4 regions of the Bacillus pretiosus genome follow, and region 3 is predicted to be linked to each of the others. Evidence: riboswitches for the same ligand, from Rfam matches in the RefSeq annotation. Region 3 holds a riboswitch; each other region holds the start of a gene.

Region 1 (7,994 bases), 2.2 Mb from region 3:
ATTTTTTCCGAAAAAGGAATTTTTCCTTCTTTCTCATGCTTCATAACATTTGTTTTTAACTTTTCAATATACGCTTCACGAGTTTTGTAAATGTGCTCTTCCAACGTACAATCAAGTTTTCCTTCTAAGCGAGATCGAATGGCTACAAGTTCCTTATAAATTGGTAATGCTTTCATTTCTTTTTCTACTACTTCGTTATTGCTTAAAAATTGAAGGGCTAACCATCTTGGATGCTTATAATTCGCTGTCTCTAAAAGGGCTATTACCTCTCCAATTCCTTCATCCATCTGTACACCATATGAAATAATGAATGGCTTTTTCTCGTTTTTGTCATTTTCTTTAAGAGTAGCAAGTAGTTCTTCACAGCCTTTTCCACTTCTTGCAACGACAGGAACGACTGTTACACCTAATAGCTCTGATAATCGTTTTACATCAATTACAATGCCTCGTTGCTTTGCCACATCGACCATATTTAATCCGATTGAAACCGGCTTTCCAAACTCAAGTAATTGCAACGTTAAATGCATATTTCTCTCGAATTGCGAAGAATCCACTATATTTAACATATGATGAAATTCGTCTGTTAGTAGAAAATTTGTAACGACACCTTCATCACGCGAAACTGGATTCAAATCATAAACACCTGGTAAATCAATTAATGTTCCTTGCTTATCTTTTAATTTACCAACCTTCTTTTCTACTGTTACACCGCTCCAGTTTCCTACGTATTCATAAGAACCAGTAAGTGCATTAAATAATGATGTCTTCCCTGTATTCGGATTCCCTAGCAAAGCTACCTTATTCACGCTAATTCCACCTTTATCATTTTCGCGTCACAATGACGAATACTAATTAACTGTCCACGACACTCCAATGTACAAGGACCTTTGAACATCGCTTTCTGCTTCATGCGAAGTTCGCTTCCTTCAGAAAGACCGAAAGCAGCCAATCTTCTCTTCAGTAAATGATCTAAAGACTGAACGCTTTTTACTAACACTTTCTCACCGATTTTAATATCTACTAAGCTCATAACCTTCCCCCTCAGAAGAGAATGATAATTATTTTCAAAAAAATTATAGCACACTCTATTTCTCTTGTACTATACCCTTTTGCTTCATATTTATTAACATTTCGCTACAATTCTATTTCAATCATTGTCATACTGTATTCGTTTGCCATTCTCATCCATTTCGCTTACAATAAACAATAGCAAATAAAGAATCTCGTTATCACTGGGGGAGCCATGCCGCTGAGAGGGAACACTTCGTTCCGACCCTTCGAACCTGTTAGTTAATGCTAACGCAGGGATTGTGCAAACGTCCGAAATACATACCTCTTTTTTATTTACGTATTTCGTATCCTCCTATGATATCTATTCTTTTTTGTACAACTTGGATTTAGGGGGAGACAACATGCGTAACACCAATTTACAAGCGATGATCGAATCTGCAATTCTTGCAGCCTTCGCCTTGGTCATCGACATTTTACCATTATCAATCAAACTTCCAACAGGCGGTTCCATTTCATTCGCTATGATTCCTATTTTTATTATTGCATACCGCTGGGGCTTTAAATCAGCTTTCTTAGGTGGTTTAGTTTGGGGACTATTACAAATTGTCGTAGGAGATGCTTACATTTTAACACCTATTCAAGCTTTCATTGAGTACTTCATTGCCTTTGCTTTTATCGGATTTGCTGGCTTATTCTATCGTCCAATTCAAAAAGCACTTTTAACGTCTAATGAAAATAACTTAGAACAATCAAGTTTAGGTACCCGTAAAGAAAAACCTTCATCAAAACAAAACGAAGGTAAGAAAGTCCTTGCTTATATTATCCTTGCTACATTTATCGGTAGCTTTGCTCGCTATTTCTGCCACTTTATTGCTGGTATTATTTTCTGGGGACAATATGCACCGAAAGGTCAATCAGCAGTTCTATACTCATTAATCGTAAACGGCAGTACAATGCTCGGTTCTTTTATTTTATGTACCGTTTTACTTATATTTTTATTTCTTACTTCACCTCGCTTATTCAAGAGCATCAATGCTTATCAAATAAATTCAAACAAAAAGAGCGCTTAATAAGCGCTCTTTTTGTTATATCGTAATATCAATTAAAAATACAATAAATGCACAAAAGAAAATAAATACCATTATACTTAGCCACTTGCTATGCACGGTTCATCGACTCCTTACATAACCTCATTTTCTACCCAGATTATATCGTTTAAAAATAAAGATTAGGTAAAGATAATATGAAAATAAACTAAAAAAAGCGTAGCATGCATCATCTACGCTTTTTTAGGTAAATAAAAGTAAAATAATACACCATCTTCTGTATTTTCTGCCCCATATTCAGCATCGTGCAGTTCTAAAATATTTTTAGAAATAGCTAGACCAAGCCCAGTTCCACCTTGTGAACGGTGGCGAGCTGCATCCACGCGATAAAAACGGTCCCAAATTTTATCTAATTGCTCTTCTTCAATGTGAGTACCTTTATTTTCAATACACACTTTTATACGATCTTTCTCATCTATTGTAGAAATAATAATATCCTCTTTATTCGGTGTATAACGTATGGCATTCGTAATGAAGTTCACGATTACTTGTTCAATCCGACTTTGATTTGCGACTACTTCAAATGAACATATATTTTTATGCACATGAAGTTCTTTTTTCTCTATGTCCACAGAAAGGTGTTCACATATATCTTCAATTACTGTATCGATATAAAATACACCCTTTTTCATTTTATATGTACCTGACTCAAATTTAGCTAACTCCAGCATATCCAAAATTAAAGTATCCATTTTATCTACTTCTCGTTCCATTGCCTGAAAATAGTATTCTTTTTTATGCTCAGCTACTCCATCTTTTAAAATAGAAATACAGCTTTTCATAATACTCAGCGGTGTTTTTAATTCATGCGAAACACCAGAAATAAATTCTTTCCGCGTATTTTCTAACTTTCTTTCCTTTTCAATATCTTGTTCTAGCTGTCCAATATGCGAATGGAGCTTATTAGATAATACATTAATATTTTTCGATAAATCACCAATTTCATCTTTTGAAGTAATCGGTATTTGTTCTGTGAAATCTAAGTGTGCTATTTTCTTCGTCGTATCATTTATTTTTAATAACGGCTTTGCAATTTGTTTTGAATAATAGAACGAAGCTAGAAAAATAAGAACGACTACAAATGCAATGATGTAAATGTAGTAATCTTGCACCATTTGTACAGCTTCATCTACAGGCTGTAAAGAAGCCATCGCATAAATATATGTGACTGATCCGTCTCTTTCTGTTATTGGTTTCATTAATAATTTATATTTTATATCATTTTTTTCATAGTCCATTGTTTTTATTGAATATTCTATTTGATTACTTTCATTTAGTAATACATCCCTTTGAAACTCTTTTATGCTATCTAAGAATAGACTATTTTTATAAATTGGATTTACAAGACCTTTTACATCAGGAAACTGTACTTTCGTAACACGTCCTCTTATGTAAGTATCTAATTCCTGAGCAGATTCTTCCTGAACAGCTGGTTTCTTTTCTTTAACAAGTTGTTCTTGATCCGCTCTCTTTTTCTCCTCATCTAATTTCATTTTCTCCTGAAACGCTTTTTCTAACGGTTTATTAGATCCATTTAAATTTTGCTTACCTAACGCGAAAGAGAATGGAATAAAACTATCACCTTTTTTCACGCCAGAAAAATAAATTTCTTGTCCTAAAAACGGATCTGATAATTTATTATCAATCTCCTCTATATTGACGAGATTGTATAAAGGAATTTTGAATATTTGTTGTCCAAAGCTCTTTTGTTGCCTACGATCTATCGTTACTTCAAAATAAAAATCATCCGCATGTTTTAAATTCCCATTCTGATCTAACGTTGTAATCCACGTATTATTTTCTCTTAAAAAGTCTTGCTCCAGCTTCTGAATTCCTTCTGCACTTCCTGCATAATTCAAATAATTCTTCTCAAAGGAATTTAAATTCACTTTAATATCTTCTACTTTTCGATTCGCATAATATTGTTTAAAAAATATCGTTTGTCCAATAAATATCGTCGCTAAAATTAACATACATAATGCTGTTGTGAGGGCAAATAATTTTAGTACAATCCCCTTTCTCATACATTCCCCTCAAATTTATAACCTGTTCGTACTACAGTTGTAATGCACTTTGCTTTCTCTCCTAATTTATTTCTTAAATTACGAATATGACTATTAACCGTTCGATCGTCACCAGCAAATTCATATCCCCAAATTCTTGAAATGAGTTGCTCTCGCGTTAAAACAATCCCTTGATTTTTCATGAAATACGCTAATATTTCAAATTCAGTATGTGTTAAATTAATGTCTGTCCTATCTACCGTAACAGTGCGCGATGGGAAGTGGACGTGAATACCGTGAATAGATAATGTATCATCTTCATTCTCTAGAAGTTGCTTCGTTACTTTTCTACTTTCTAACAGCCTTTTCGCTCTTGCTAATAAAATTGGTGGGCTATACGGCTTCGTCACATAGTCATCCGCCCCAAGTTCAAATCCAAGTAACGTATCATCTTCATCTACACGTGCCGTCAGCATAATAATAGGAACCTCCGATGTTTTACGAATTCTTCGGCAAACAGACCATCCATCAAGTTCCGGCAACATAATATCTAAAATAACTAAATCAACCTCTTCTTCCTCAAATACAACTAAAGCTTCTTTCCCATCTCTTGCTTCAAACACTACATATTGCTCGCTCAAAAAATAATCTTTTAATATTTCACGCAAAATATCTTCATCTTCCACAATTAAAATGTTTTTTGACATAACTTATGTATCCCCCTTCCGCTTTCAGAAACTATCACTTCATTTTGAATAACTAGCCGTTAACTTCGCCTCGATAATATATCTATCTGGTGCATCCCCTATATAATCAAATGGATAGCAAGTCGTTAGTGTTAATATCGGTTCTTCTTTTTTTATAATAACAGTACGATCATCCGCATGGGTAATCCATATCTTTTGAATTTCGTATGTGTAAGTTTTATTATCATACTCTAAAACAAGAGTGTCTTTTTCTTTTAACTCTCCTAAATCTGTAAAGACAGTATCCCGGTGTCCACTCAGTACAGTATGTCCCCCTCCAGATGGCGTTGTCGTTACATCACTAACGAACATTCCAACTCCTTTCTTCAACGTTGCATCATCCGCTCCCCAGTATATAGAAAACTTCTTCTTTATTTTCAGTATATTTAACAGTGCAACCTTTTCTCCTTCTTTATGTTCTGTTTGAGAAGAAGGTACTTGGGAAGTTACAGGTGTTTCGTAAGAAAGTTGATTATGTTGTATATTTTCAAGCCTCTTTAATTTTTCTTTCGTTAATTGTTGAGCAGAGCTTTTTCCTTTATACCATTCCATAGCGTAATATGATCCCATAAATAGCCCTATAGCCATCAATATGATACCGATATAATTGAGTAACTTCATGTTCATCCCTCCATGCCAAAAATGGTAGGAATAACCTACCATTTTTAATATATGAAATTATTCCATTCTTTATAGGACAATATTTTATTTACGCCTTAACTTTATTGCGACGATTCAAACCAAATAATGTCCCTATCCCTACAAGACATGCGCTTAGTGCCATCATTGCTACATTATTAGATGCTGTGTTTGGTAATTTTTCACCTTGTACAGCTGGCTTCGCTACTTCTTTTTTTACCGCACCATTTTTTTGTTGTACTTGTGCTGCTTCTTTTTTTGCCATATCATTTTTCAACTGTTCTTGTGCTATTCTCTTTTTCTCTTCTTCACTTTTTTGCTGTTCCTTAATCACTGCTTCTTTTTTCGCCTTATCGTTTTTCAACTGCTCTTGCGCTATTCGCTTTTTCTCTTCTTCACTTTTTTGCTGTTCTTTAATCAATGCTTCTTTTTTCGCTTTATCTTGCTGCAGTTGTGCCTGTTCTTCCTTTGTTACTGTTCCAGTATCCGCACTCGCTACTGAAGAATATCCTACTGTTAAAAGTGCCATTGCACAAATTGGTAATAGTCTCTTTTTCATCTTCATTCTCTCCTTATATTTTATTCACATCAACTCGCATCGGATGTATCACTAGAATAAACAAGAGATATAAATATAAGATGCAGATGAAATATATTTCATTTAAAGATTTCATTGTAGAAAAATAAAAAAACATCGCAATATATGCGATGTTTTTTCGGGTGTGTGTCTCAATATTTACATGTTACTTTCGCGTGATTTAGAAGTAGAACGGGCCGGAGCGATAACTAATTGTCTCGGCTCAGTTTTCTTTAAGTGATTTTTGACGTTACACTTACGACGTTGAACAACCCACGCTTTAATAGGGTTTGTCAAAATAATCTTTTGCTCTTCGTTAGGGGCCTCTTCTTCAAACCTACAACTTTCGCTCCATTTATTCCATTTCATTGTAAATTTAGAAGAAGAATGATCGTCTTCTCGATCAAACAAGTGCAAAAAATCCATTTCGCCAGCTAGCATTACGGTGTTGCTAGTTGCTAAAAAAGAAAAGGTCGTCCAACGTTTCTCCATGCCCTCCTACTCCTTTTTCACATATAGAGTGCCTAAAACTTAATTTACCTAAAATATGCTTGCCTTTTACCTTACACCTATAGTTTATCCAAAACACTACTATGCAACTATCGATTTGCCTTACAACTACCTTACATTTTTGTAAGAAACAAAAAACCTTCACTCTCTATACGTGAAGGTTTCTCATTTCTTATCTATATGATTTTTCATATGATCCACTCCAGCTTCTTGTAGCTGTGACATCATACCGTGGGAAATTGCGCCTAATACTAAAGTCATTCCAATTAGTGAAATCCGAATCGCTGGTACATCAATTATGTAAGCCAAACTACCAAGAACAATTGTTAAAAGTAATGCTTTTATAAATGTTGCACTTGTATACTCTTTCTTTCTCATCATAATCATCCTTTTGGAAGCGTTTTCTTGATGTAATCAGTATATCATACCATCTGACTATTTTGTGGGGATTTCTGTAAAAAACTTATATCTTCTTTGACTTTTCCCCTTCTTTCCTTTACAGTCGAAATGTTCACAAGTTTTACACTGTAGGAGGACTCCAATGAATCTTGAAATAAAAGATACTTTAATTTCTGAAGAACAATTACAAGAAAAAGTAAAAGAACTAGCACTTCAAATCGAACGTGACTTTGAAAGAGAAGAAATCGTAGTAATCGCTGTATTAAAAGGATCTTTCGTATTCGCTGCCGATTTAATTCGTCACATTAAAAACGATGTAACAATCGACTTTATTTCTGCATCTAGCTACGGAAATCAAACAGAAACAACTGGCAAAGTAAAACTATTAAAAGATATCGATGTAAACATTACTGGAAAAAACGTAATTGTCGTAGAAGATATTATCGATTCTGGTTTAACACTTCACTTCTTAAAAGATCACTTCTTTATGCATAAACCGAAAGCATTGAAATTCTGTACGTTACTTGATAAACCTGAGCGTCGTAAAGTGGACTTAAAAGCTGAATATGTTGGCTTCCAAATTCCAGACGAATTTATCGTTGGCTACGGTATCGACTGCGCAGAAAAATATCGTAACTTACCATTTATCGCTTCAGTTGTAACGAAGTAATATAAATAGAATAAACTTCTATCAATCATTGATGGAAGTTTATTTTCTATCACGATTCGTAAAAGACAAAGGGAGAGAATAAAATGACAAAAACAAAATTTAAAAAAGTACTCCTCATCGTAAATCCGAAAGCAGGACAAGGTGATTTACATACGAACTTAACGAAAATCGTACCACCTCTTGCGGCAGCTTTTCCTGACTTACATATCCTTCATACGAAAAAGCAAGGTGATGCAACAAAATATTGCCAAGAGTTTGCTAGTAAAGTAGATTTAATTATCGTCTTTGGTGGTGACGGCACTGTATTTGAATGCACAAATGGCTTAGCACCTC
Region 2 (7,994 bases), 1.7 Mb from region 3:
GAATCGCGCGGGGGTTCGAATCCCTCTACCTCCTCCATTTTCTTTTTAAATGGTTTAGATACATATAATAATAAAATTTTTATTTTTTCCTTCATGGAGGTATACCCAAGTTCGGCTGAAGGGATCGGTCTTGAAAACCGACAGGCGGCGAGAGTCGCGCGGGGGTTCGAATCCCTCTACCTCCTCCATTTTTTAAAAAAACATTATATTGTCGCGGGGTGGAGCAGCACGGTAGCTCGTCGGGCTCATAACCCGAAGGTCGCAGGTTCAAATCCTGTCCCCGCAACCAAATGGTCCCGTGGTGTAGTGGTTAACATGCCTGCCTGTCACGCAGGAGATCGCCGGTTCGACCCCGGTCGGGACCGCCATTTATGTTGGCTCGGTAGCTCAGTCGGTAGAGCAGAGGACTGAAAATCCTCGTGTCGGCGGTTCGATTCCGTCCCGAGCCACCATTTTTTTATGCCGACTTAGCTCAATTGGTAGAGCAACTGACTTGTAATCAGTAGGTTGGGGGTTCAAGTCCTCTAGTCGGCATCCTTTAGGGGCATAGTTTAAAGGTAGAACTGAGGTCTCCAAAACCTCCAGTGTGGGTTCGATTCCTACTGCCCCTGTAAAAGTGTATGGGCCTATAGCTCAGCTGGTTAGAGCGCACGCCTGATAAGCGTGAGGTCGATGGTTCGAGTCCATTTAGGCCCACCATATATTATTCCGCAGTAGCTCAGTGGTAGAGCTATCGGCTGTTAACCGATCGGTCGTAGGTTCGAGTCCTACCTGCGGAGCCATGGCCCGTTGGTCAAGTGGTTAAGACACCGCCCTTTCACGGCGGTAACACGGGTTCGAATCCCGTACGGGTCATAAAAAAAAGAGTCAGCAATATGCTGACTCTTTTTTTATTTTGTGGAATCCTCCTTTATCAACTGATTTTCCTGAAATAAATAAAGGGATTTAGGAAAAGCTATGGTATGTATAAAAAGGAGGAGACAAAAATGACACGAGTGAGAGACTTTATGAGTACTGATGTTGTACATTGTACACCGCTAGACAATGTATATGAGGCTGCTGTAAAGATGAAAGAAGAATCGATTGGATTGATTCCGGTTGTTGAAAATGAGCAAGTTGTTGGTCTTGTTACGGATCGAGATTTAGTTGTTCGAGGGATTGCTGAGAAACATCCTGGATCTAATAAAATTACAAATGTAATGACAACAAACATTGTTTCAGTTTCTCCAGATGAACCTATTGAAAAGGCTACAGAGTTAATGGCACAGTATCAAATTAGACGATTGCCAGTAGTTGAGAGTGGTCAACTCGTTGGGATGTTAGCACTAGGAGATTTAGCTATAAAAGAATCGGCAGATGATCAAGCGGGATTTGCTTTAAGTGAAATATCAGAGCATACGGAATGAAGTGAGACTTTAATTAGTGGAATAAGTTACGTATAAAAATCAGATACATTATTCTAGTATATAGGGTTAAGCTAATATGTTAGCATGATGTATCTGAGCCATTATATAATAAGTATACAGTTAGTAATTTCAACAGTTTATTTAAATTTGTCATTCCTAATTTTAAATAAGAGAAAAAATGATATACTGATAGATATAAGTATTATGATAGATTTCGAATATAACAATATTTATTGTTAATGATGTAATAATGGATTAATATTTCCTATGTAGACAAAAGGGAAGGGGAATTATATGAGGGCTATACAGCGCGATCCAAATTGGAATTTGGTTACAGATACATATATAGAACCAAATAATTTCGCTGAATTATTTTCTTTACTTGTACCTTGTCATCCGAAAGGTGAAGGGAAAGAAAGAACTATATTAGTGTGGAAAGAAAAAGAATTTTATAAAGAAGAAAATTTAGCGGCATTTATCGTATATGGAATGGATAAAGCAAAAAATTTACCACAGTTTCATAAAGATGAAATTCCAACTTTATTACGTATTCTTCGTTTATGCCAAGAGATTGGCTGGTATGAAGAAGCAAATACTTTTATGGTAACTCAAGGCCTAGCTGAGTTTGTTCACACTTCATTGGAATATGAAACGTGGGATCTTTTGACACAAGCGGTTGCTTTAAACTATTTAATTATTAAATATCGTATTGGTGAATTAACTGATGAGGATGTAGCAATTTGGGATAGAGTTAAATTTAATGAGAAATGTATAACGGACTGTAAACATTTATTATCCCATAAAGAAGTATTAGAATTTACATTCTTTTATATGTGTAAGAGAGCTAAATCTCTATCAAAAGAGCAATTAAATAGTGATATGATGAGTCTAGCAATGTATTGTAATACTTTTGTATATGACTTATATACACATGACTTATTACGAAAATATCGTAAGTGTACAGACTTCCTATCATACTATGGACCTAGTCAAGCGGTGTTAGCTTGTCAAAGAGCTGTACTTTCTCAAATTTCAGATCGATTAGACCCACTCAAGACTACTCATGTAGATGATTATTTATATGTAATGAAAGATATGATGGAGCACATGACGATAGGAATAATGGATCGATATGATCATTTCATCGGAAAACTATTATCATATGTGCCATTTTTCGAAATGATTCAAGTTCCACAACATGCGTATTATTGTGAAGAATTATTGTATATTTGTAAGGGCATTGAATATAAAGAAGAAATATTACGCAATTATATATTTATACAATTACATGATTGTTTACCATCATTCTTTAAACTATTTCTTAAAAATAAGCGTTATGCAACAATTCATGATATTCTGTTCTATTGGTGTGATGATGAACAAAGAATGAGCTTAGAGAAAAAATATAATCTTAGCTTTATTTATGAAAAATATGCTTGCGGATAAAGAGCATTTTCTATATAAATTAAAAAGGATCTCAAGTTTATGTGAGATCCTTTTTTTATTAGTAAAGCAAGGAGAACGCAATTAAGACGAGAAATAACATTCCATAAAGGAGAAATTGTGCCGTATTACTTCCTTGTATACCAAAAAAAGTATTTATTTTTGTGTATAAATTCAATATATATTTTATCGGATTATCTTTGAAAGATCGGTACACAGTGTCTCCTCTTTCTAAGCTTCTTGTTCGTGTTTTTTGGTATTAGGGACATGAATGTATCTAGCTATGAATAATAAAACAGCCATAAAGAATACAGGAAATACGGTAGATAAATAAAAACCATTACTAATAATATTTGTTATTAGGGCACTTAATAGAAAGATGGCATTATATATATGAGCAATTTTTTGTTTTAGTTGTACTTGAAAGGATTCCATCATAATTTCTAAAGTAACAAAAGCAATGATAATAGATAAAAATACAGTGTTTGTATTGTAAATGATTAAACAACAGATTAAACCTAAAAAGGCGAAGTATTCAATTAAGAGAGGTATATTGATATTGCGTTGCATACAATTTACCTAACTAAATATGGCAGTGGGTTTACTGCATTTGTTTTTTCAAAATTCCATTCTCCATTGTGTAATTCAAAATGAAGATGTTGCCCGTATGAATGACCTGTGTTTCCCATATGACCTACTAATTGTCCAGCTTGTACTTGATCACCAGCTTGTACAGTGCGATCTTTCATGTGTGCATAGACTGTTGTATATAATTTCCCGTTTATTTGATGGGCGATGAACACAACATTGCCATAGCTAGCTGAATAATATGATTTCACAACTTTACCTGCAGCTGCCGCCTGGATTGAGACATTACCTTGAGCCGCAATATCTATACCATAATGCATTTGTTCCCAACGTATATCAAAGGTTGAGCTAATTCTTCCTTGAGTAGGGAATTTGAAAACTGCTGGAATGGAAGTAGGTTGAGCCGTTTGAGCTTGTGATTGCATTTGATTTTGCACCACATAATGTTTTGCCACGTATCCGTATCCTGTGCCAAAACGAATTTTATACCAAGTTCCTACAGTTTCCACTACTTGTATTTGTGTACCATTTTGTAATGAACCAAGTAGTGCACCACTTGTACTAGCGTTGCCACGTACATTAAGTTTAGGTGTTGCAACTGTGTATTTCGTATTAGTTTGAACTGTGATGCCTTTTACTAAAGGCTGTGAACCATTAGATACGAATGCTTTTTGTACGTAACCTGTTTTGCCATTATGTAAAATTTTATACCACTCGCCTTGTTCTTCTTGAATGGTAACGAATTTCCCATTTGGTAATACATCTAAAATTGAAGATTCTAAATTAGGTTCAGAACGAACGTTTAATGCATTGGCATTAACGATGTATTGATTATTAGATTGAAGTTTGTTTTTTAGTAGAATAGCATCTTTTTGTACGTAACCTACTTTATTATTAACAGATACTTTATACCAGCCATTAGTTGTTTCAAGTATGTTTACCTTCGTATTAAAGCGAATTGTATCAATTGATGAGCTATTTGCGTTATCTTTTGTATGTAAGGCTACTTGATCGACTTTGACATATCCAGTTTTCACATTAGATAATTGTTCAGCGTTGGCTGTTTGTACATTTGTTTCTCCCATAGAAGGAAGTAAAGAGGCAATTGCGACAGTAGTTGCTGTTAAAGCAGTAGCTTTCATATTCATATAATAGAGACCTCCTCTAGTTGTATAGTTGTAATTTTATTATAGTATAAAGATATAATATAGTGGGTGTATTCACATAAATGTAATATGAAATCAATATAAAAATAAATTTTTTGAGGATAATGATTCCTTTTTATCCAATTAATTAGGATAATAATTTCTAAGATAGAATATAAGTATTATATAGTTTTGTTATTTTGTTGACAATTGGGAAAATTAAAACAGTTGATGATGTCTTATTACGATGTTATACTGACAGTGTTAATTTCATAGTTTGCTAGGAGAGCTGGTGTTGCCAGCTGAGAGTAGGCCGTAAGCCTTTGATCCTTTTCATTACCTGATCTAGATTATGCTAGCGTAGGGAAGCAATTCGGACACTAATAATGAGTCCCCGTTTCTTTGCGTATAGAAACGGGGCTTTTTTGTTTGAAAATTTCATATTGAAACCACTAGGGGTGCTTGTTGTGCTGAGAGAGGAATAATCCTTAACCCTTACAGACCTGATCTAGGTAATACTAGCGAAGGGAAGTGGAACAACGAATAAATTATAATTTTATTTGCTGTAACCACTTCTTATTTAGAAGTGGTTTTTTATTTAGATATATAAATTGAAAGGGGATAGAGAAATGAAATTTTGCGATAGATTATTAGAAACTGTACAACCAGTTTGGGAGATGAGTCATAATCACCCGTTTGTAGTAGGTATGGGAGATGGCACGTTAGAAAAAGATAAGTTTCAGTATTATATTATTCAAGATTATTTATATTTGTTAGATTATGCAAAGCTATATGCGATTGGTGTTGTAAAAGCAACGAATCCACAAGTAATGGGGAAATTTGCTGAACAAATTGATGGCATATTAAATAGAGAAATGACGATCCATAAACAATATGCAAAAAGACTTGGTATTTCTATAGAGGAGATAGAATCTGCAAAACCATCTGCTAAAAATTTAGCCTATACAAATTACATGATGTCTGTATCTCAAAATGGCACACTTGCGGAATTAATAGCAGCACTTCTTCCATGTATGTGGAGTTACTGGGAAATTGGAAAGCGTTTAAACGATATTCCTGGAGCAAGAGATCATGAGTTCTTTGGTGAGTGGATTCAAGGATATAGTTCAGAAGAATACGGTAGCCTTTGTATTTGGTTAATAGATTTATTAAATGAAATGGCAGTTGGAAAGTCTGACAAAGAGTTAGATCGATTAGAGGAGATATTCCTATATTCCAGTCGATTTGAATATTTATTCTGGGATATGTCCTATCGTAAGGAGATGTGGGGATTTGAGGAGCAAGAACATACTACAGTTTCATAATGTTTCTTTTCATTATGATGAGAAAACAATCATCAATGAATTAAATGCTTCTATACAAGATAAAGAGTTTGTAAGTATTATCGGACCGAGTGGATGCGGGAAAAGTACTTTATTTCGCCTTATTACAGGTTTAGAAGAGGTGAGTACTGGACAGATAGAGCTGACAGAAACAAAGAGCCATCCTGTAGGCTATATGCCCCAAAAAGATATGCTCCTGCCATGGAGAACGATTATTGAGAATGCTGCCCTGCCGCTAGAGTGCCAAGGTGTACAGAAGAAAGAAGCGCAAATAAAGGCAAAGGAACTGTTACATAAATTTGGTTTACAAGGGTATGAGACAAAATATCCGAAAGATTTATCTGGTGGTATGAGGCAACGCGTATCTTTCATTCGAACTTTATTAACAGGCAGGGAGATATTGTTGTTAGATGAACCGTTTAGCGCGTTGGACGCTTTAACGAAGGCATCTTTGCAAGAATGGTTGTTTGAACAATGGAAAGAGTGGGAAAAAACAATTTTATTTATCACTCATGATGTGGAAGAAGCGTTGTTTCTTTCTAATCGAATTTTAGTAGTAGAGCAGCAACCGATAACTACTTTAACCGAGAGGGTTGTACCACTTGATCGTAATCGAACAAGAAAAGATTTATATAAGCCTGAAGTGTTAGCGCTTAAAGATGAGCTTCTTAGTATGTTACAAAGGCAGGTACTCGTATGATGAACCGGTTGAAGGAGCTATTACCTGCCCTTACACTTACTAGTATTTTACTTGCCTTTTGGGAAGTAGGCGCAAGAATCATAGACGAAATGTACATTTTACCGTCACCGTCTGCAATTGTGATGAAGATATGGAAACTAAAAGATATATTATTTACGGTTCATTTGCCGGCAACCTTATCCGTCGTTTTAATAGGGGTGGCTATTTCTATCGTACTTGGGGTAGGGCTAGCGATGTTAATGAATGCGAGTAATTGGATGGAGAGAGCATTTTATCCACTATTAGTTGCCTCACAAACGATTCCGATTACAGCGCTTGCTCCGCTCTTCGTTTTATGGTTTGGATATACGATTTGGAGTAAGGTTGTTGTTACTGTTTTAATTACGTTTTTCCCAATTGCGGTCAATACGTATGATGGACTACGCAGTACGAAAAAAGAATGGGAGGAGCTATTAGTTACGTATGGGGCAACGAAAAAAGATGTTTTTCTTAAATTAAAATTGCCGTCTGCTCTTCCTTATTTTTTCTCAGCTTTAAAAATTGCAGTTCCGCTTAGTGTAATTGGGGCAGCAATTGGTGAATGGCTCGGTGCACAAGCTGGGCTAGGGTATTTCAGTAAAAGAATGATGACGCAGTTAGACGGCGCAGGTGTATTTGCACCCATTGTATTGTTATCATTATTAGCTATTTTCTTCGTCATACTTATTTCGATTTTAGAAAAGAAATTTATTAGTTGGAGGAAGCATGCATGAAATTTTTAAAACGCATCTTTGTGTTGACATTATTAGTTGCAATGATTACTGGATGTTCTAGTAATTCAGCGTCAGATAAGGGGAAAAAGGAAAAAGAAATAACGGTCATGCTTGATTGGTACCCAAATGCGGTACATAGCTTTATTTATGCAGCAATTGAAAAAGGCTATTTTAAAGAAGAAGGAGTAAAGGTGAATATAAAATTCCCTTCTAATCCGACTGATCCATTAACTTTAGCAGCTGCAGGAAAAGTAACGGTTGGCTTATATTATCAGCCAGATGTTGTCATGGCAAAAGCAAATGAACAAATTCCAGTGAAATCAATTGGAGCTGTCGTACGTTCACCATTAAATCATGTTGTATCGCTGAAATCAGCAGGCATTCAATCGCCAAAAGATTTAGAGGGGAAAACAGTTGGCTATTCTGGAACACCTTTAAGTGAGATGTATTTAAAAACGATGGTAAAAGAAGCTGGTGGTAATCCAGATACAGTGAAAGTAGTCGATGTTGGCTTTGATTTAGTACCGGCATTAATTACGAAAAAAGTGGATGCGGTAACAGGGGCATACATTAACCATGAAGTACCTGTTATGCGTCATGAAGGTCATGAACCAGCG
Region 3 (7,994 bases):
AAACTACGGATACGCAAAAGGTTATAGACCTTTAATGAATTATCTACTTCATTATATGGAAATGAAAGGTGTAGATATTTCGAACAAAGATATTTTAATTACAAATGGATTTACAGAAGGATTAGACATCGTGCTATCCTCGTTATCGAAGAAATCAGGGCGGGTTATTTGTGAGAATCCAACTCACCATGCTGCATTGAAGCTTTTCCGTTTACATGGACTTGAAGTTCACGGAATTAATATGAATGAAGATGGCATCGATACGAACGAAGTAGAAAAAAGTTTGCGTGAAAAAGAGTTTGATTTCGCATATTTAATTCCTTCCTATCATAATCCAACCGGTATTGTTACGAGTTCGGAGAAAAGAACGGAACTGATGAGATTATTCTCCAAATATAAGGTTCCTATTATAGAAGATGGATTTAATGAAGAGCTACGTTATTCAGGTTCACACTTAGCACCATTATTAACTTTTGCTGGCGCTGGTAATAATGTAATTTATATTAGTAGCTTTTCAAAGGTACTTTTCCCTGGTTTACGTGTAGGCTGGATCATCGCCGATAAAGAACTGATTCATCATTTAGAAAGTGTAAAAAGAGCAAGAACGATTCACACATCTACGTTAGATCAAGCTGTTCTATTTCAATATTTACATGAAGGATATTTTGAAAAATATTTAAAAAAGGCAAGATCAGTTTATAAGAAGAAATATGAATTAGCTGTTGGGGCGTGTAACGAGTACATTCCGTTTCAAAGAATGACCGGTGATGGTGGACTTCATTTATTTATAGAGTTAGAAGAAAAAATTCATGCCCGCACACTTTTACAAAAGTGTTATGAGCAAGGGGTTACATTTTCTCCAGGAGATGTTTTTTATTCTGATGGAGGAGGAGCGACTACTTTTCGATTAGGATTTTCACGTCTGAAAGAAGAAGAAATAGTTCGTGGAATCAAAATAATCGGTGATACAATAAAAACTGAAATTTGGAGTTGAGGAAATGAGAATTGGCGTTATTATGGGGGGAGTATCCTCTGAAAAACAAGTATCAATTATGACTGGAAATGAAATGATTGCAAATTTAGATAAAAATAAATATGAAATCGTACCAATTACGTTAAATGAAAAAATGGATTTAATCGAAAAAGCGAAAGACATTGATTTTGCGCTGCTTGCATTACACGGAAAATATGGAGAAGATGGGACGGTTCAAGGCACGCTTGAAAGTTTAGGTATTCCATATAGCGGGAGCAATATGTTATCTAGCGGTATATGTATGGACAAAAATATTTCGAAAAAGATTTTACGCTATGAAGGTATAGAAACACCCGATTGGATTGAACTTACAAAAATGGCGGATCTAAATCTTGATGAATTAGAGAAGTTAGGATTTCCGTTAGTGGTAAAACCAAACTCTGGTGGATCAAGTGTTGGGGTAAAGATTGTATATGATAAAGATGAATTAATTTCAATGCTGGAAACTGTGTTTGAATGGGATTCTGAAGTAGTAATAGAGAAGTATATAAAAGGTGATGAGATTACATGTTCAATTTTTGATGGAAAACAGTTACCTATTATTTCAATCCGACATGCAGCTGAGTTCTTTGATTACAATGCAAAATATGATGATGTTAGTACAATTGAAGAAGTTATCGAACTTCCAGGAGAATTGAAGGAACGTGTAAACAAAGCGTCACTGGCTTGTTATAAAGCATTGAAATGCAGCGTTTATGCAAGGGTGGATATGATGGTAAAGGACGGAATTCCATATGTAATGGAGGTTAATACATTACCAGGGATGACACAAGCAAGTTTACTACCGAAAAGTGCAGATGCAGCTGGTATTCATTATAGTAAACTATTAGATATGATTATTGAAACTTCATTAAAAGCAAGAAAAGAAGAAGGATTTTAAGAAGCGCTATCATGAATACTTTTGACAGTAACATGAAGTATGTTATGATGAATACAATACGAAAATTAAATATTTATCCACTAGGGGGGCCTATTATAGGCTGAGATCAAATGAGAATTTGAGACTCTTAGTACCTGATCTGGTTAATACTAGCGTAGGGAAGTGGGAAGACATTACTATTTTATGAATAAATACTGTCAATTTCACTTTCTTTACGTTTGTAAAGAAAGTTTTTTTATTTTACAGATTTAATAACTGTGGGTAAATACTTAAATTTTATACTTTATTGGAGGGATTTAAATGACATTTTCACAATCATTACGTCAAGAAGTAGATTCAATTTGGGAAGCTAGTTTTCATCACCCTTTTGTAAAACAACTTGGTGAAGGAACGTTAGATTTAGCTAGTTTTCGCTATTACGTACTTCAAGATTCATATTATTTGAGTCACTTCGCTAGAGTACAAACTTTAGGAGCTGCAAAAGCACTGGAATTAGAAACGACAGCTCGTATGGCACACCATGCTCAAAATACATACGAGGCGGAATTATCTTTACATGAGAACTTTGCGAAGAAACTAGGGATAACACAAGAAGAGAAAGATAATTTTATCCCTGCTCCAACTGCATACGCTTATACTTCACATATGTATCGTGCTGCGTATGAAGGACATTTAGGCGATATCATTGCAGCAATTTTACCTTGCTATTGGTTGTATTATGAAATTGGGGAGCGTTTAAAAGAATGTCAGCCAGAAGAGCCAATTTATAACGAATGGATTTCTGCTTATGGATCTGATTGGTTCCGTACATTAGTTGAAGAGCAAATTACACGGTTAGATACTATCGCTGAAAAAGTGACAAAGTCTGACCGGAAGCGAATGAAACAGCATTTTATTATTAGTAGTCAATATGAATATTCATTTTGGGAAATGGCTTATACTTTAGAAAAGTGGCCAGTGAATACAGAAGTAGAAGATGTCATTGGATAATGAGTAGGGGTATGGATAATACTTATGTATATGATTTCACAAAAGAAGTATCGCAAAAAGACGCATCAATCTAAGTGCGTCTTTTTTCAATTTATAAAAATGAGCCTATGGAAAAAATAACCTAAAAATAGGTATATGAACAAGGTGCATTATCTAGTGATAGGTCATATTTTGTAGGGGTACGTATTGAACTTAGTTTATAGCGCTATTTCTACTTAGATTTAACGAACAGAAATATAAGAAAGCATTGGAAAAGTTGAAGTTTATAAACGGAGGTAATGAAAATGAATAAGTTTCAACAAGAACTACAAGCGTTAAGCCTTAATGATTACCAATCTGGAAATATTGTGTATTGGGACCAACAAAACCAATATCCATATTACTATATTGAAGATGCTGCTCGTCGCTGTGGCGGTTGTGGTCGTTGTGGAGGTTGTGCAGGTCGCTGTGGTGGATTTCGTTGTGGTGGATTCCGTTGTATTGGTTGCTTCGGTTGTTTTGGTTGTGGAGGTTGTGGAGGTTGTGGCGGCTGTGGTAGTTGTTCTAATTGTTTTAGTGGTTTTAATGGTACTACTGATACAACTGGTACTATTGTAACATATGAATATTGATAAGAGAAAAAAGGAATCCAATAGTGAAGTATTATATAATTTTTATTAAAGAATTTAATAAAAACACATGTAGCATTCAAGTGAAAGAATGATATTTAGATTTTTAGTTGTAAATCAAGATAAGATATATAAAGCAATGACTAGACTTAAAACCTAATCATTGCTTTTTTATATTTTTACCATCAAATAAGGAATCTGTTGCTTCTAGTTAGTGGGTAGCGAAAGCAATTATTACAACTATGTAAGATTAATGTAATGTTAATCGATAGTAAATGAAGATACTTGAGTGTATTTTAAATAAGATTTAAAAGTACTGTTTATTTTTAAAATATTGAGGTAAGTAAAATTCTATTAGGAAGTGTATTAAAATGATTGAACTTAAATCTATTATCCATTCGTACAAACTAAAGAGAAAAATAGCAAGGGATTTATACGGAAACAGAGATGAATTGACACTGTTATTAAATGAATTTAATAAAATGAAACACACAGTAACATGTGAAAAAAAGAAAAATAATATATTATCTCGTTTACAATTAATTTATCAACATATGAAATTAGATAAACGGTATCCTCTTCCAATTACTTTTAATAGTAAATTATTGGATCGATTAGAAAAAGAATCTCTTCATTCTATTGAGGAAGGTATAGCATGTCTACAATTAATGTTAGATATGAATTATGAGAAAATAAAACAATATGGATCGAGTACAAGTAGGTCATTTGTTCCATTATCGCAGTCTTCCATTTGTCTTGCTGATTGTATTTGCATAACTGGATTTGTATTAGGATTACTAGGTGCAATTACATTTGGGGGATTAGTTTTATCTGTATGTTCAATTACATAAAGGTTGATATTTGCAAGAAGGGCACCGACTTAAGGTGTTCTTTTTTAGTTTTATTGTAAATGATAAATATTACATCATTCTTATCGCAACAAAGTAGTTCAGCCCCTAACGGTATGCGTCAAGGTGCTGAAATTTGAGAACCCTTCTTTAATAGATAAATATGATTATCAATCTCTTGCATTATAACACTAGGTTAATTAAATGAGAAACTTAATATTTATATGTAGTTATATAAGTGAGAATGTGAACAAATTTGAATGGGTTATTGCGATTCTAGAGATTGTAAAGCCATACATGGATGAAAAAGATTTTGAGCAAGTAATGTTTAAAACTGTAGTTCTTATGCAAGAGGAAATGGATATTAAATAAAATTGTTATTTCATTGTAAGTAAAAAGAGCACACATATAAGCATGCTCTTCGATAAGAAAGGTAGATCCCTATGAGCGGAGAGACTACATACAATATCGTATGTTCGTTTCTTTTAAATGTGAAGAAAAAGTCAACAAAAGGTCAACGTAAAGTCAATGAAAATTCAATAAAAATACTATTTGGTAAGTACATGTAAAAAAGAGCGCCTTGTAAAGGCACACTTTGTAAAGTTTTTTTCTACTGTCGTGTTTTTTTATAGAGTTGAAAGCTATTATCCCACTTATAAAACTAGGCAGTGGGCTCCAAAAGAAGAACCCCTATCGACCAGTTACTAGGGTGACAGTTAAGAAAAGGAGTGGTACTAAAATAATCATTATAAAAGATATTCTTTGATATGGATTTATATAAAAACGCCCCTTTATAGATATATAGTAGTGTATTTATATTTACAATTCAGTAGCTTTGAAAGTTCATTATTTTTAGTAAAGATTTCACTTGGTCACAAATAAAAGAGCAGCTAGCAAAAGCTAACTGCTTTTATAAGAAAATCGGAGAAAGATAACCATGTGTCTAAAGTATTGACGGAATTTTGAGTTTTATTCAGGAGAGAGAAAGAAATGACATATTTAGAGCAAATAAATAAGCTTTCTTCACAATTACCTTTAGTAGTTCTTCAAGATATTCATAATCATGTAAGAGATTGGTTGGCAAGTGGTGGAGAAGAAAATGATTCGTATATTGGTCAGAAATTACGATTCGCAGAAAATTATCTAAAGGCGAGAGGGACAGAATGAAATGCAAACATAAGTGGATTGACATGGAAGATGGAACAAATGACAAGTTCTGTGTGAAATGTAGCCAAAAGGTGAAACAAATGCAAATTGCATTACCTATAAGTATTTCTATTAGCGTTAGTGCAGCTTTACCAATGGCGAGTGAGAAAATGACTATAATCTCATATGGGAGTTTACAAGAATTTTATAAAGATGAAGGAGTTTAATAAAGAAAGAGGATTCGGAATTCAACCCTTGGGAAATGCAACAAAATAGTTATTTTAATAAAAGAAACCCCGATTGTTTGCGGGGTTTCTAAGGGTAATCGTCAAGTAATGAGGTAATCGACTAATTAACCATATCATGAGTTTTTTTGTAAATGTGTCCGAATAGATAAGGTCATCATTTTGAACAAAAACGCTATTTTATAAAAAAAGAGAAGCGCTTAATCAAGACGCTCCTCTTAATGCCAATATACAATAACTATTCCATTATAATGTATAAGCGTAAAATATTTAACAATTAGCTATGTGGTAAAAATTTCATTTTGTATTAGTTTAAAACTAAAAAAGAGCACCATATAAGTGCTCTTTTCAAGAGTGAGTATAAATACCAATCATCCTATAATAGTATATGCACCGCATTATGTAGTTGCTACTAAAATTAACTTCATTTTTTAAAATTAGAGGTTTCTTTTAATGAAACCTCTAAAAAGATAACTAAATTTACGTTATTGTAAATTCGATTGCGATAGGAGTTCCTCCATCTAGGACAGCTCCTCCTACAATAGTAGCAGCTGTAGTAGTCACACCAGTAATAGTATCCCCTGTTTGAATAACGCCATTAATATAAAGTGTTAAAAAAGCATAAGAAGCAGGGAATGTTGTTACAGCACCAGTGTCATCAGTGAAGTCTGTGTTAGCAAAAGTTAAATCTGCTCCAGCGACAGTCCCTGTTGCTGCTGTACTTACAAATCGTCTTCCAGCTATAAAGGGCTTAACGATAGGCATTTATGTTCACCTCTTTTTTGAGAATAAACTCAGACAAGTTTTTTGAAAGTCTTGTCCTGTATTTTATTCTATGTTGTGCTTCTTTTAAAAGATACGGCTTGTATACTAGTAAAAAATTATAATTATTATGTGTTTAATAGATGCTGTATAAATTTAAACAAAATAATTCGTTTATAAGTGAGTAGATCGAACGGAGGGGAACCGTATCGTATGAATCAATTGTCATTTTTTAAAGACATCGATGAAAAGGAGATGCATAGACTTGTGGTGAAGGAGCTGAAAAACTACAAAGCATTGTGCGTCCGGATGAAAAATCAAGAAGAACAGGCTCGAGCGGGGGGCATCGTTCTTTTTCCTAAAATGAAAGGTGACGAAAAGAATCATGAGATACGTGTTAAACAAATTGAACGGACGTTGTAACATCTCTTGATGAAGAGGAACGTAGGATAATAGGGAATCGAAAGGTTAAAGATTCGTTTGTGTACAACGAATTTATGATAAAGCGTGATCCGTTTTATCATAAAGAAAAAAGTGATATTCAGTTGATAGCTACAGCTGTGGGGATTATATAAACTTAGTTTTGAGGTATCGGAAATGGGATTCTAGTATTTTGTAATGTTGTATAGATTGGTTAAGATGAGGTTGTTCTGCTTTACATGTTATATTATTTCCCTGCCCTGCCAATTGGTAGGTTTTTTTCATTCTATTAAAAATAATAATAGCTCGTCCAAACCTTTTAAATCTATCTTACATAGTATGTAGTAATAAATTTAAAAGGGGGAAACTAGTATGTCTTATTCCTACTATGATCATTGTAAGGATAACAAAAAGAAATATCATGATTGTCATAAAAGTAGTAAGAGTTATGACAAATGTGATAAAAAACATGATGAAAAGCCTTGGGTTAATGTAAAAGTGAATTGTTGTTCTGATGATAACCAATACAATCTTGTAAGAGCGTCTGCTTTTAGAGCTGTGAGCACAGTTAATCAGATTGTGCCAGCAAATACTTTTGTAAAAGTCTTATTCCAAAATGAACAATTTGATTTAGCAAATGAATATAACCCTGCAACATCCATTTTTATACCAAAGACAAGGGGTGTTTATTCTGTTATTGGAACAATTGCGTTCATTCCCAATAATCTAAACGTAAACTATAGAGCGCGGGTAGAAATTCGAGTTAATGGAAATCCAGCAATTGCAATAGATAATGATTTTTTTGGTCCAATAAACTTTGCTAATGTTGTTGCCGTTTCATCAATAATTCAATTGAATGCTGGGGATGTAGTCGAGGTTTTTGCACAAAGTAGCGTAGCTGGAGTTATCTCTACTGTAGAAAATAGTACGCATTTTGAAGCTGCAAGATTTCCGTCTCCAACAGAATAAGTGATATGAAATCCATCAGTAATCTTATCTAAGTAAAGTCACTAATTTATATTTGACCTGCATAAATGCAGGGCTTTTTTTCGATAAAAAGGG
Region 4 (7,994 bases), 2.5 Mb from region 3:
TACATTCATGGTATTTGCTTACTCTCTGCCAAAGTATCAATTCCTCCTTCGGGTGATTTCAGGTATTACTGGGCTCTTAATTCCAGCCTTATTAATTACTGTTTTACCCGTTACAGAGGGGGCTTATATTACAATCTCTGAAGGAAAAGAAGTACTCCTGTATGGAAAACTTCTTTCTAGCCCGGTTATCTACTGCTATATGCTCTTTGGGCTAACTTCGGAACTATTTCTCTCCTCTCTCTTTCTTGCTGATTTTGCGAGAGAGCAAGGTTCAGAAGATTCGTATAGAATTTATAGAAGAAACGCCATCATCCTTGGTCCTGCAACACTCGTTACGGCGATTATCGCCCTCGTTGTAATGGATCCGGAAACACACTGGCTTATGCAAGGACTAATAAAGCAATTCCCATGGTTTACAGTTTCTATCGTTTTATTCGTTATCGGATACTCTTCTCTTTGGTGGACAAACAAGAAGTACGGCACACTAGGATACCCTCGCATCGCCGTTTTAGCGGTCGTCGCTCAATATGCATTTGCAAGTTACGCTTACGGTGTCGCGCATTTACCTTATATCATTTATCCTGATGTAACTGTATTTACAAGTTTTACAACGACAGAAACATTCTATGCATTGCTTATCCTATACGCAATTGGAATCGCAATTTTACTACCAGGATTTATTTTCTTCTGGAATTTATTCTTGAAGGATCGAACTTTTTTGAAGGAAAAATAATATATTCGGGGGAGTCTGTTCCAAAAGGCATTTGGGATGGGCTCCTTTTGTCATGTTTTGTCGATAAGTCGATATATTTTAAAAATCGCTGATATATTTCAATAATCGCTGATATATTTTAAGTTGCGCCAATATATCTCCATAATCGCCCATGTAAATTTCATTTACTATCTTACTGCCCCTCTAATTTATAGACTCCTCTCATAATAGTTATTTCACTATTCGTGACACTTGTCCTTTCGCTTGAAAAACACATATTCACTTTATTCCATTATATGCCTAGTTCTTCCTATTTTTTGTTGAATATACTATCAATACAAACTTGAGACAAGCTACATTTGTTCAAGGGAAAATAGAAAGGTAGGCAAAATATGAGCATTGAAATATGGATTACTATTATTGTATTCTTCTTAACGATGATTGTTATCTTTTGGCGACCCCGTGGCTTAAATGAGGCTTGGCCGGCAGCAATTGGCGCTGGCATTATCTTGATTACTGGACTTGTATCAAGACCAGACGTCATAGATATTATTAGTAAAATTGGCGGTGCCTCTATAACAATATTAGCGACCATCGTTATGGCGGTTATATTAGAAAGCTTCGGCTTCTTCCACTGGTCCGCAGCGAAACTTGCAAATTTAGCAAAAGGATCTGGTCGCCGTCTATACTGGTATATTCAATTATTATGTTTTCTTATGACTCTTTTATTTAATAACGACGGTAGTATTTTAATTACAACTCCAATTTTAATTCTTCTTCTAAAAAACCTTCAATTAAAACCACATCAACAAATTCCTTATTTATTAAGTGGTGCTTTAATCGCTACTGCATCTAGTGCACCAATTGGTGTAAGTAATATCGTAAACTTAATCGCATTAAATATCGTTAATATGACTCTTTACATGCATACTGCTATGATGTTTGTACCTGCAACACTAGGTTTATTATTTATGTCATGGCTCATGTATACAGTGTTAAAGAAAAAGCTTCCTAAAAAATTACCTGTTTCTTCTTATGACATTGAAGAGATTTTCTTCACAAAAAACTTCCATCCACTTAAAGGAACAAAATCTGTTAATACGAAACAAAAACGTACAAAATTCATGTTAAAAGTATTAGGTTTCGTCTTTCTTATGCGCTGTCTTCTATTCGTTGCATCCTTCTTATCGATTCCAATCGAAATTGTTGCTGTACTCGGTTCACTCGTTCTTCTCATCTGGAGATGGTACTACTTACGAACAAACCCAGTCGATATTTTGAAAAAGACACCGTGGCACATTTTAATTTTCGCTTTCTCTATGTATGTAATTATTTACGGGCTTCACAACGCAGGATTAACAACGGCGCTTGTAAATTGGCTTGAACCAGTTGTAAGTCAACATCTACTCTATGCTAGCTTTACAATGGGCGGACTTGTATCTATCCTCTCTAACGTCTTTAATAATCACCCTGCACTTATGATTGGTACCATTACATTAACAGAAATGGGCCTAGATCCAGTCACATTAAAAACTATCTATCTCGCAAATATCATTGGTAGTGACATCGGTTCACTATTATTACCAATCGGTACGCTAGCTTCCCTCATTTGGATGTATATCCTAAGACAAAATAAAATTAAAGTGAAATGGAAAGATTATTTAAGCGTATCTCTCATCGTAATCCCACTCACAACAGCCGTCACATTATTCCTCTTATACTACTGGGTACAATTATTCTTCGCCTTATAGAAAATAGAAGCCCCCTTTGCTACCGTCTTAGCAAAGGGGGCTTCTTCTATATTTAAGTTAGGTACTACAGTGTGATCAATCAAGTAAAGAGGTGTAACGTGTTATTGGTATAAATGACTACCAGTGTCTTTAAATTCTTTCGCTTTCTCTTTCATCCCTTTTTCAATTGCTTCTGTCGTTTCTAAATCATTGTCTTTCGCATATTCACGAATATCATGTGAAATTCTCATACTACAAAACTTCGGTCCACACATTGAACAGAAATGAGCCGTTTTCGCGCCTTCTGCTGGCAATGTTTCATCGTGATATTCCATCGCACGTTCAGGGTCTAAAGATAAATTAAATTGATCGCGCCAACGGAATTCAAAGCGAGCTTTTGAAAGTGCATCATCACGCTGATGAGCCGTTTTGTGCCCTTTCGCAAGATCAGCTGCATGTGCAGCAATTTTGTACGTAATAACCCCCGTGCGAACATCATCTTTATTCGGTAAACCTAAATGTTCTTTCGGTGTTACATAACAAAGCATCGCCGTGCCAAACCAGCCAATCATCGCCGCTCCAATTGCCGATGTAATATGGTCATAACCTGGTGCAATATCTGTCGTTAACGGCCCAAGTGTATAGAACGGTGCGCCCTGACAAATATCAAGCTCTTTCTCCATATTCTCTTTAATTAAATGCATCGGTACATGCCCAGGTCCTTCAATCATCACTTGCACATCATGTTTCCAAGCAATCTTCGTTAATTCACCAAGTGTTTCAAGCTCAGAAAACTGTGCTTCGTCATTTGCATCTGCAATCGAACCTGGACGTAATCCATCTCCAAGAGAGAACGAAACGTCGTACTGCTTCATAATTTCACATATCTCTTCAAAATGAGTGTATAAGAAGTTTTCTTTATGATGGAATAAACACCACTGTGCCATAATTGAACCACCACGCGAAACGATACCTGTCGTACGCTTTGCAGTAATCGGAATGTAACGAAGTAATACGCCCGCGTGAATCGTAAAGTAATCCACACCTTGCTCCGCCTGCTCAATTAACGTATCACGATACACTTCCCACGTTAAATCTTCTGCAATTCCATTTACTTTTTCCAGCGCTTGATAAATCGGTACAGTTCCAACTGGTACAGGCGCGTTACGAATAATCCACTCACGCGTCGTATGAATATTTTTACCTGTAGATAAATCCATAATCGTATCCGCACCCCAACGCGTTGCCCACGTCATCTTCTCTACTTCTTCTGCAATTGAAGAAGATACAGCAGAGTTTCCGATATTTGCATTGACCTTCACGTGAAAGTTACGGCCGATAATCATCGGTTCTGCTTCCGGATGGTTAATATTCGCTGGTAAAATGGCACGACCTTCCGCGATTTCCTTACGAACAAACTCAGGCTCTACTCCTTCACGAATCGCAACATATTCCATCTCAGACGTAATGATACCCTTACGTGCATAATGCATTTGCGTAACATTTCCACCTTGCTTTGCTCTAAGCGGCTGACGATCCATTTGCGGGAAAACAGGCGTATGTTTCAAAGCCACTTTCACACCGTCATCCTCTGGTTTTACTTCGCGCCCTTCGTATGCTTCTACATCTCCGCGCTCCAGGATCCAAGAGTGGCGCGGCGCCTGCAATCCCTTTTCCAGTTCCACTTTATACGCAGGATCTGTATAAGGACCGCTCGTATCATATACACGAATTGGCGGATTCGGAATACCGTTCGTTTCGCTTTGTTCAATCTCGCGCATCGGCACTTTCATACCCGCGCGTGGTCCATCCACATACACTTTCTTACTTCCTGGTAAACTCGATTTCAATTCAATTTGCTCAGCTGAAACAGACTGTTTCATAACCTTTGTTGCCCCCCTGTACGTGACAAGGACAAGATATGGCCAGCGTATGCCAAAATAAAAAGAGCCAGGTCCATAAAAAAATAAGGACCTGGCTCATAAAGACATCATTATGTAAAGCCGTTAACTTCCCTACGCTGGTACGAGCCAGATCAGGTCCAAAGGGTTAAGAAGTTCACACGCTTCTCTCTCAGCCTACGCATACGTTAGGCACCCCTAGTTTATCACTGATTTAATTTTCAATACTTTCCCATCATACACGATAATCTGAAAAATGCAAAGTTTATTTCTTTTGTTGTTTATGGAATCATCCACGTTAAATAATATGCCTGTACATACGTCATAATACCAACAATAATTACGAAGAATAAACTATGCTTCACTGTAAAGCGGAATAAATCTGATTCTTTTCCAGCAAGTCCAACTGCCGCACAAGCAATTGCAATCGATTGCGGAGAAATCATTTTTCCTGTTACACCGCCCGTTGTATTTGCTGCAACGAGAAGTACTTCAGATACACCGACTTGCTGCGCTGTAATCGCTTGTAAATTCGAGAACAGTGCATTCGCTGACGTATCGGATCCTGTTAAAAATACACCGATCCAGCCTAGGAATGGTGAGAAGAACGGGAATAGTCCGCCAGTTCCTGCAAGTGCTAATGCTAATGTAGAAGATAGACCAGAATAGTTTGCGATAAACGCGAATCCTAATACGAATCCGATAGATAGAATTGGCATCTTAAGCTCATTTATCGTTTCTTTAAATGTTACTACTGCATCTTTTGCACTCATTTTCAAAATAAAGATAGAAATGATACAAGCAATTAAAATTGCTGTTCCCGTCGCTGATAAAATATCTAATTTCAAGATTGCTTCATAAGGCGTCGGTTTATTTACAATTGGCTCTGCTTTCATTACTAAATTGTGTAAGCCTGGAACTTCAAACTTAAACACAAGGCTTTCCAAAGCACCGCCTGGAGCAAATAACGCTTTAAAGAAACTTTGGCTCCAAATGACTACCATCACAGTTAAAATAATGAATGGAGACCATGCTTTTACTACTTTTCCTACCGTTAGTTTCGGCATAGATATCGCCGTTGCTGCTACCTCACTATTTGCTTCTTTAGACTGATAGATTTCTTTCGGCTGCCAAACTTTTAAGAATAGCGATAAACTCACTAAACTTACAAGTGCTGACGTAATATCCGGAAGTTCTGGCCCTAAGAACGTCGCTGTAATGAACTGCGTAATTGCAAATGAGCTACCTGCTACAAATAGAGCCGGCCATGTTTGTCTTACTCCTTTAAATCCATCCATTAAAAATACGATAAAGAACGGAACAAATAATGATAAGAACGGTAATTGATGCCCAGCCATTTGTCCAATTTTATGCGGATCAATACCTGTTACTTGTCCAGCAACTGTAATCGGAATTCCCATCGCTCCGAACGCTACTGGTGCCGTATTTGCGATTAAACACAGACCCGCTGCATATAAAGGATTTAACCCAAGACCTGCAAGAAGCGCTGCGGTAATCGCTACTGGTGCACCAAATCCTGCTGCCCCTTCCAAAAATGCTCCAAATGAAAAACCGATTAAAATAACGAGTAAACGATGGTCATTCGTAATGGATAATACAGATGCACGAATCACATCGAATTGACCTGTTTTCACAGATATTTTATATAAAAATACCGACATAATGATAATCCAAGCAATTGGCCATAGTCCGTATAAAAAACCATATCCCGTCGCTGCCATCGCCATCGTGAACGGCATCTTATAAGCGAATAACGCAACTAAAATTGTAAGTACGACTGTAATTAATCCTGCCACATACCCCTTCATGCGGAAAACTGCTAAAGCTAAGAAAAAAAAGATAATCGGAATAAGTGCGATTGCTGCCGAAATCCAAATGTTTCCGAACGGATCATAAACTTGTGTCCATGTGTTCATTGTTCTCTCCCCCTAAAGAATCCCCTTTTAAATAGAATAACCTCATCAATAGACTATCAGGTCATCATACCTTTAAACCTAAAATAAAAAAACGTCAAAGAAAACGTTTTCATTAATTTTATCACAACAATTTTCATTAAAAAAGATTTTTTTGAAAATTTTATTATTTATCATGAGAATCTTACAAAAACGTCACGTTCTTGTAATGTTCATCGATAGGAAGCTCGCTACATTTCCTGCATAATAAAGGTATAAAAACGGATATTATTTATGAGGTGATATATATGAACGGAAACAAAATATTAGCAGCTTTATCATACTTTAGTGTATTATTTGCCCCTATCTTATTCCCTATCATTGTGTGGATTGTGGGCGATTCTGAAACGAAACCGCACGCAAAACGCGCTCTATGGACACACATCATTCCAAGCATCGCGTCATTTATTGGATTTATTATTCTAGGAATTATGGGTATCGGATCGAATCAACCAGACGTAACACTTGGCATTGGAGCAATGATTGTCTTATGTATTTGCGGCATTATTAGCTTATACTACTTCATTTGGAACATCGTAAAAGGTATTAAAGTGCTGAAAGCTTAAGTTTAAACAAACGTTTGATTAAAACAGTACGCATCATAATAAATGAAATTTTATCGGCGATACGACAATCTTTTAATAAGAAAAAAACCGTCCCAAAATACCTTTTGGGACGGTTTTTTTATCTTCTGCGTTTCTTCTTTTTTCTCATCATTTTTTTGCGGCGCGTATTCACTTTATCCGCTATAATGTGAAGCGTACTTGCTACAATAATTCCCATTACGAACGTTACAATTTCAACCTCATGTTCCTTCGCAATTTCTATTAAATTCCCATCAAGCGCGATTACATTTAATAGGAATAAAAACGGAGAAAACACAATTAACATGTATGCAATACGAATCACATCACCAAGTATAATTGTATGTGTAAAGAAGGATCGATGCGGCATGACCTTCTTATACGGATACCAAAATATACGTAGGAACCCCCATTTATTATACGCATTACTATATGTATCTAAATCCGGCGTTAAAAATGAAGTACCTACTAAAAAGCCAATTGCAAAAGTTAATAAAAAATCCAAGTCTGTTAATCCATACGAAAAGAGCATAAACAAAACAACCGGAAGGGATATTAAGTTTATTTTCGTATGCGTTCTTCCTGATGGCATAATGCACTTCCTCGCTTACGTTCGCCCTGTCACCATATGACAGTTCTCACCTACTGATCTAATTTCTGATCGATAAAGGATGTGTCTATATCCGAACCAAACCATTCTGCCAACTTCACTCGTGCCTTATCTTTCACCTCTTCATTGACGTATAACGACGCTTGTAATAGAGCAGCCATTAACGCCCCTAAATCATCTGTATAACCAACTCCAGCAATGAAATCTGGGATGGCATCAATTGGTGCAATAAAATAAGCAAGTGCTCCAATCACAATAATTTTCACTCGCTTTGGAACATCAGGTCTTTGCAAAACGTAAAACAATAATAAACTTGCATAAATGACCGACTGCCCTGCTTGCTTTGCAACATGTTTTGCTTTCTTCCAAAACGCTTCAACTGAAAATTTTTGTTCCATGTAAAAGCCTCCCTATTTTTTTAAAGAAATAAGCTACAATATGTTATCAGTAAAAGTTCATCAAAATTACACATAATCTATCAATG

The links. Region 3 has a riboswitch for thiamine pyrophosphate ahead of tenA (thiaminase II). Riboswitches for the same ligand answer to the same signal wherever they lie in the genome.
Region 1: linked by a shared signal. The riboswitch ahead of thiT (energy-coupled thiamine transporter ThiT) and the one ahead of tenA (thiaminase II) in region 3 are both predicted to bind thiamine pyrophosphate.
Region 2: linked by a shared signal. The riboswitch ahead of tenA (thiaminase II) and the one ahead of tenA (thiaminase II) in region 3 are both predicted to bind thiamine pyrophosphate.
Region 4: linked by a shared signal. The riboswitch ahead of thiC (phosphomethylpyrimidine synthase ThiC) and the one ahead of tenA (thiaminase II) in region 3 are both predicted to bind thiamine pyrophosphate.

The regions. Positions count from the first base shown of each region.
Region 1 is NZ_CM129593.1:4,636,136-4,644,129, forward strand. It holds gene feoB (ferrous iron transport protein B) at 1-806, opposite strand, end outside; gene ACU8YW_RS23985 (FeoA family protein) at 803-1,030, opposite strand; TPP riboswitch at 1,225-1,326, shown strand; gene thiT (energy-coupled thiamine transporter ThiT) at 1,413-2,081, shown strand; gene ACU8YW_RS23995 (sensor histidine kinase) at 2,291-4,141, opposite strand; gene ACU8YW_RS24000 (response regulator transcription factor) at 4,138-4,827, opposite strand; gene srtD (class D sortase, LPxTATN-specific) at 4,867-5,487, opposite strand; gene ACU8YW_RS24010 (LPXTG cell wall anchor domain-containing protein) at 5,576-6,064, opposite strand; gene ACU8YW_RS24015 (hypothetical protein) at 6,242-6,574, opposite strand; gene ACU8YW_RS24020 (hypothetical protein) at 6,758-6,973, opposite strand; gene hpt (hypoxanthine phosphoribosyltransferase) at 7,134-7,661, shown strand; gene ACU8YW_RS24030 (diacylglycerol/lipid kinase family protein) at 7,745-7,994, shown strand, end outside.
Region 2 is NZ_CM129593.1:753,650-761,643, forward strand. It holds tRNA gene ACU8YW_RS03810 (tRNA-Ser) at 1-37, shown strand, start outside; tRNA gene ACU8YW_RS03815 (tRNA-Ser) at 96-188, shown strand; tRNA gene ACU8YW_RS03820 (tRNA-Met) at 213-289, shown strand; tRNA gene ACU8YW_RS03825 (tRNA-Asp) at 293-368, shown strand; tRNA gene ACU8YW_RS03830 (tRNA-Phe) at 377-452, shown strand; tRNA gene ACU8YW_RS03835 (tRNA-Thr) at 462-534, shown strand; tRNA gene ACU8YW_RS03840 (tRNA-Trp) at 541-611, shown strand; tRNA gene ACU8YW_RS03845 (tRNA-Ile) at 623-699, shown strand; tRNA gene ACU8YW_RS03850 (tRNA-Asn) at 708-782, shown strand; tRNA gene ACU8YW_RS03855 (tRNA-Glu) at 784-855, shown strand; gene ACU8YW_RS03860 (CBS domain-containing protein) at 987-1,406, shown strand; gene ACU8YW_RS03865 (DUF3965 domain-containing protein) at 1,701-2,852, shown strand; gene ACU8YW_RS03870 (hypothetical protein) at 3,081-3,419, opposite strand; gene ACU8YW_RS03875 (SH3 domain-containing M23 family metallopeptidase) at 3,425-4,585, opposite strand; TPP riboswitch at 4,855-4,966, shown strand; TPP riboswitch at 5,027-5,129, shown strand; gene tenA (thiaminase II) at 5,212-5,907, shown strand; gene ACU8YW_RS03885 (ABC transporter ATP-binding protein) at 5,876-6,625, shown strand; gene ACU8YW_RS03890 (ABC transporter permease) at 6,625-7,377, shown strand; gene ACU8YW_RS03895 (ABC transporter substrate-binding protein) at 7,374-7,994, shown strand, end outside.
Region 3 is NZ_CM129593.1:2,482,479-2,490,472, forward strand. It holds gene pdxR (MocR-like pyridoxine biosynthesis transcription factor PdxR) at 1-994, shown strand, start outside; gene ddlB (D-alanine--D-alanine ligase) at 999-1,913, shown strand; TPP riboswitch at 1,986-2,091, shown strand; gene tenA (thiaminase II) at 2,214-2,903, shown strand; gene ACU8YW_RS12625 (heterocycloanthracin/sonorensin family bacteriocin) at 3,182-3,514, shown strand; gene ACU8YW_RS12630 (homoserine dehydrogenase) at 3,883-4,362, shown strand; gene ACU8YW_RS12635 (hypothetical protein) at 4,606-4,731, shown strand; gene ACU8YW_RS12640 (DUF6877 family protein) at 5,350-5,526, shown strand; gene ACU8YW_RS12645 (hypothetical protein) at 5,523-5,732, shown strand; gene ACU8YW_RS12650 (DUF4183 domain-containing protein) at 6,231-6,515, opposite strand; gene ACU8YW_RS12655 (hypothetical protein) at 6,726-6,935, shown strand; gene ACU8YW_RS12660 (hypothetical protein) at 7,305-7,901, shown strand.
Region 4 is NZ_CM129593.1:4,975,516-4,983,509, forward strand. It holds gene ACU8YW_RS25855 (cytochrome d ubiquinol oxidase subunit II) at 1-733, shown strand, start outside; gene ACU8YW_RS25860 (arsenic transporter) at 1,105-2,463, shown strand; gene thiC (phosphomethylpyrimidine synthase ThiC) at 2,565-4,325, opposite strand; TPP riboswitch at 4,438-4,553, opposite strand; gene lldP (L-lactate permease) at 4,625-6,280, opposite strand; gene ACU8YW_RS25875 (magnetosome magnetite crystal formation protein family) at 6,565-6,882, shown strand; gene ACU8YW_RS25880 (metal-binding protein) at 7,001-7,492, opposite strand; gene ACU8YW_RS25885 (YkvA family protein) at 7,543-7,908, opposite strand.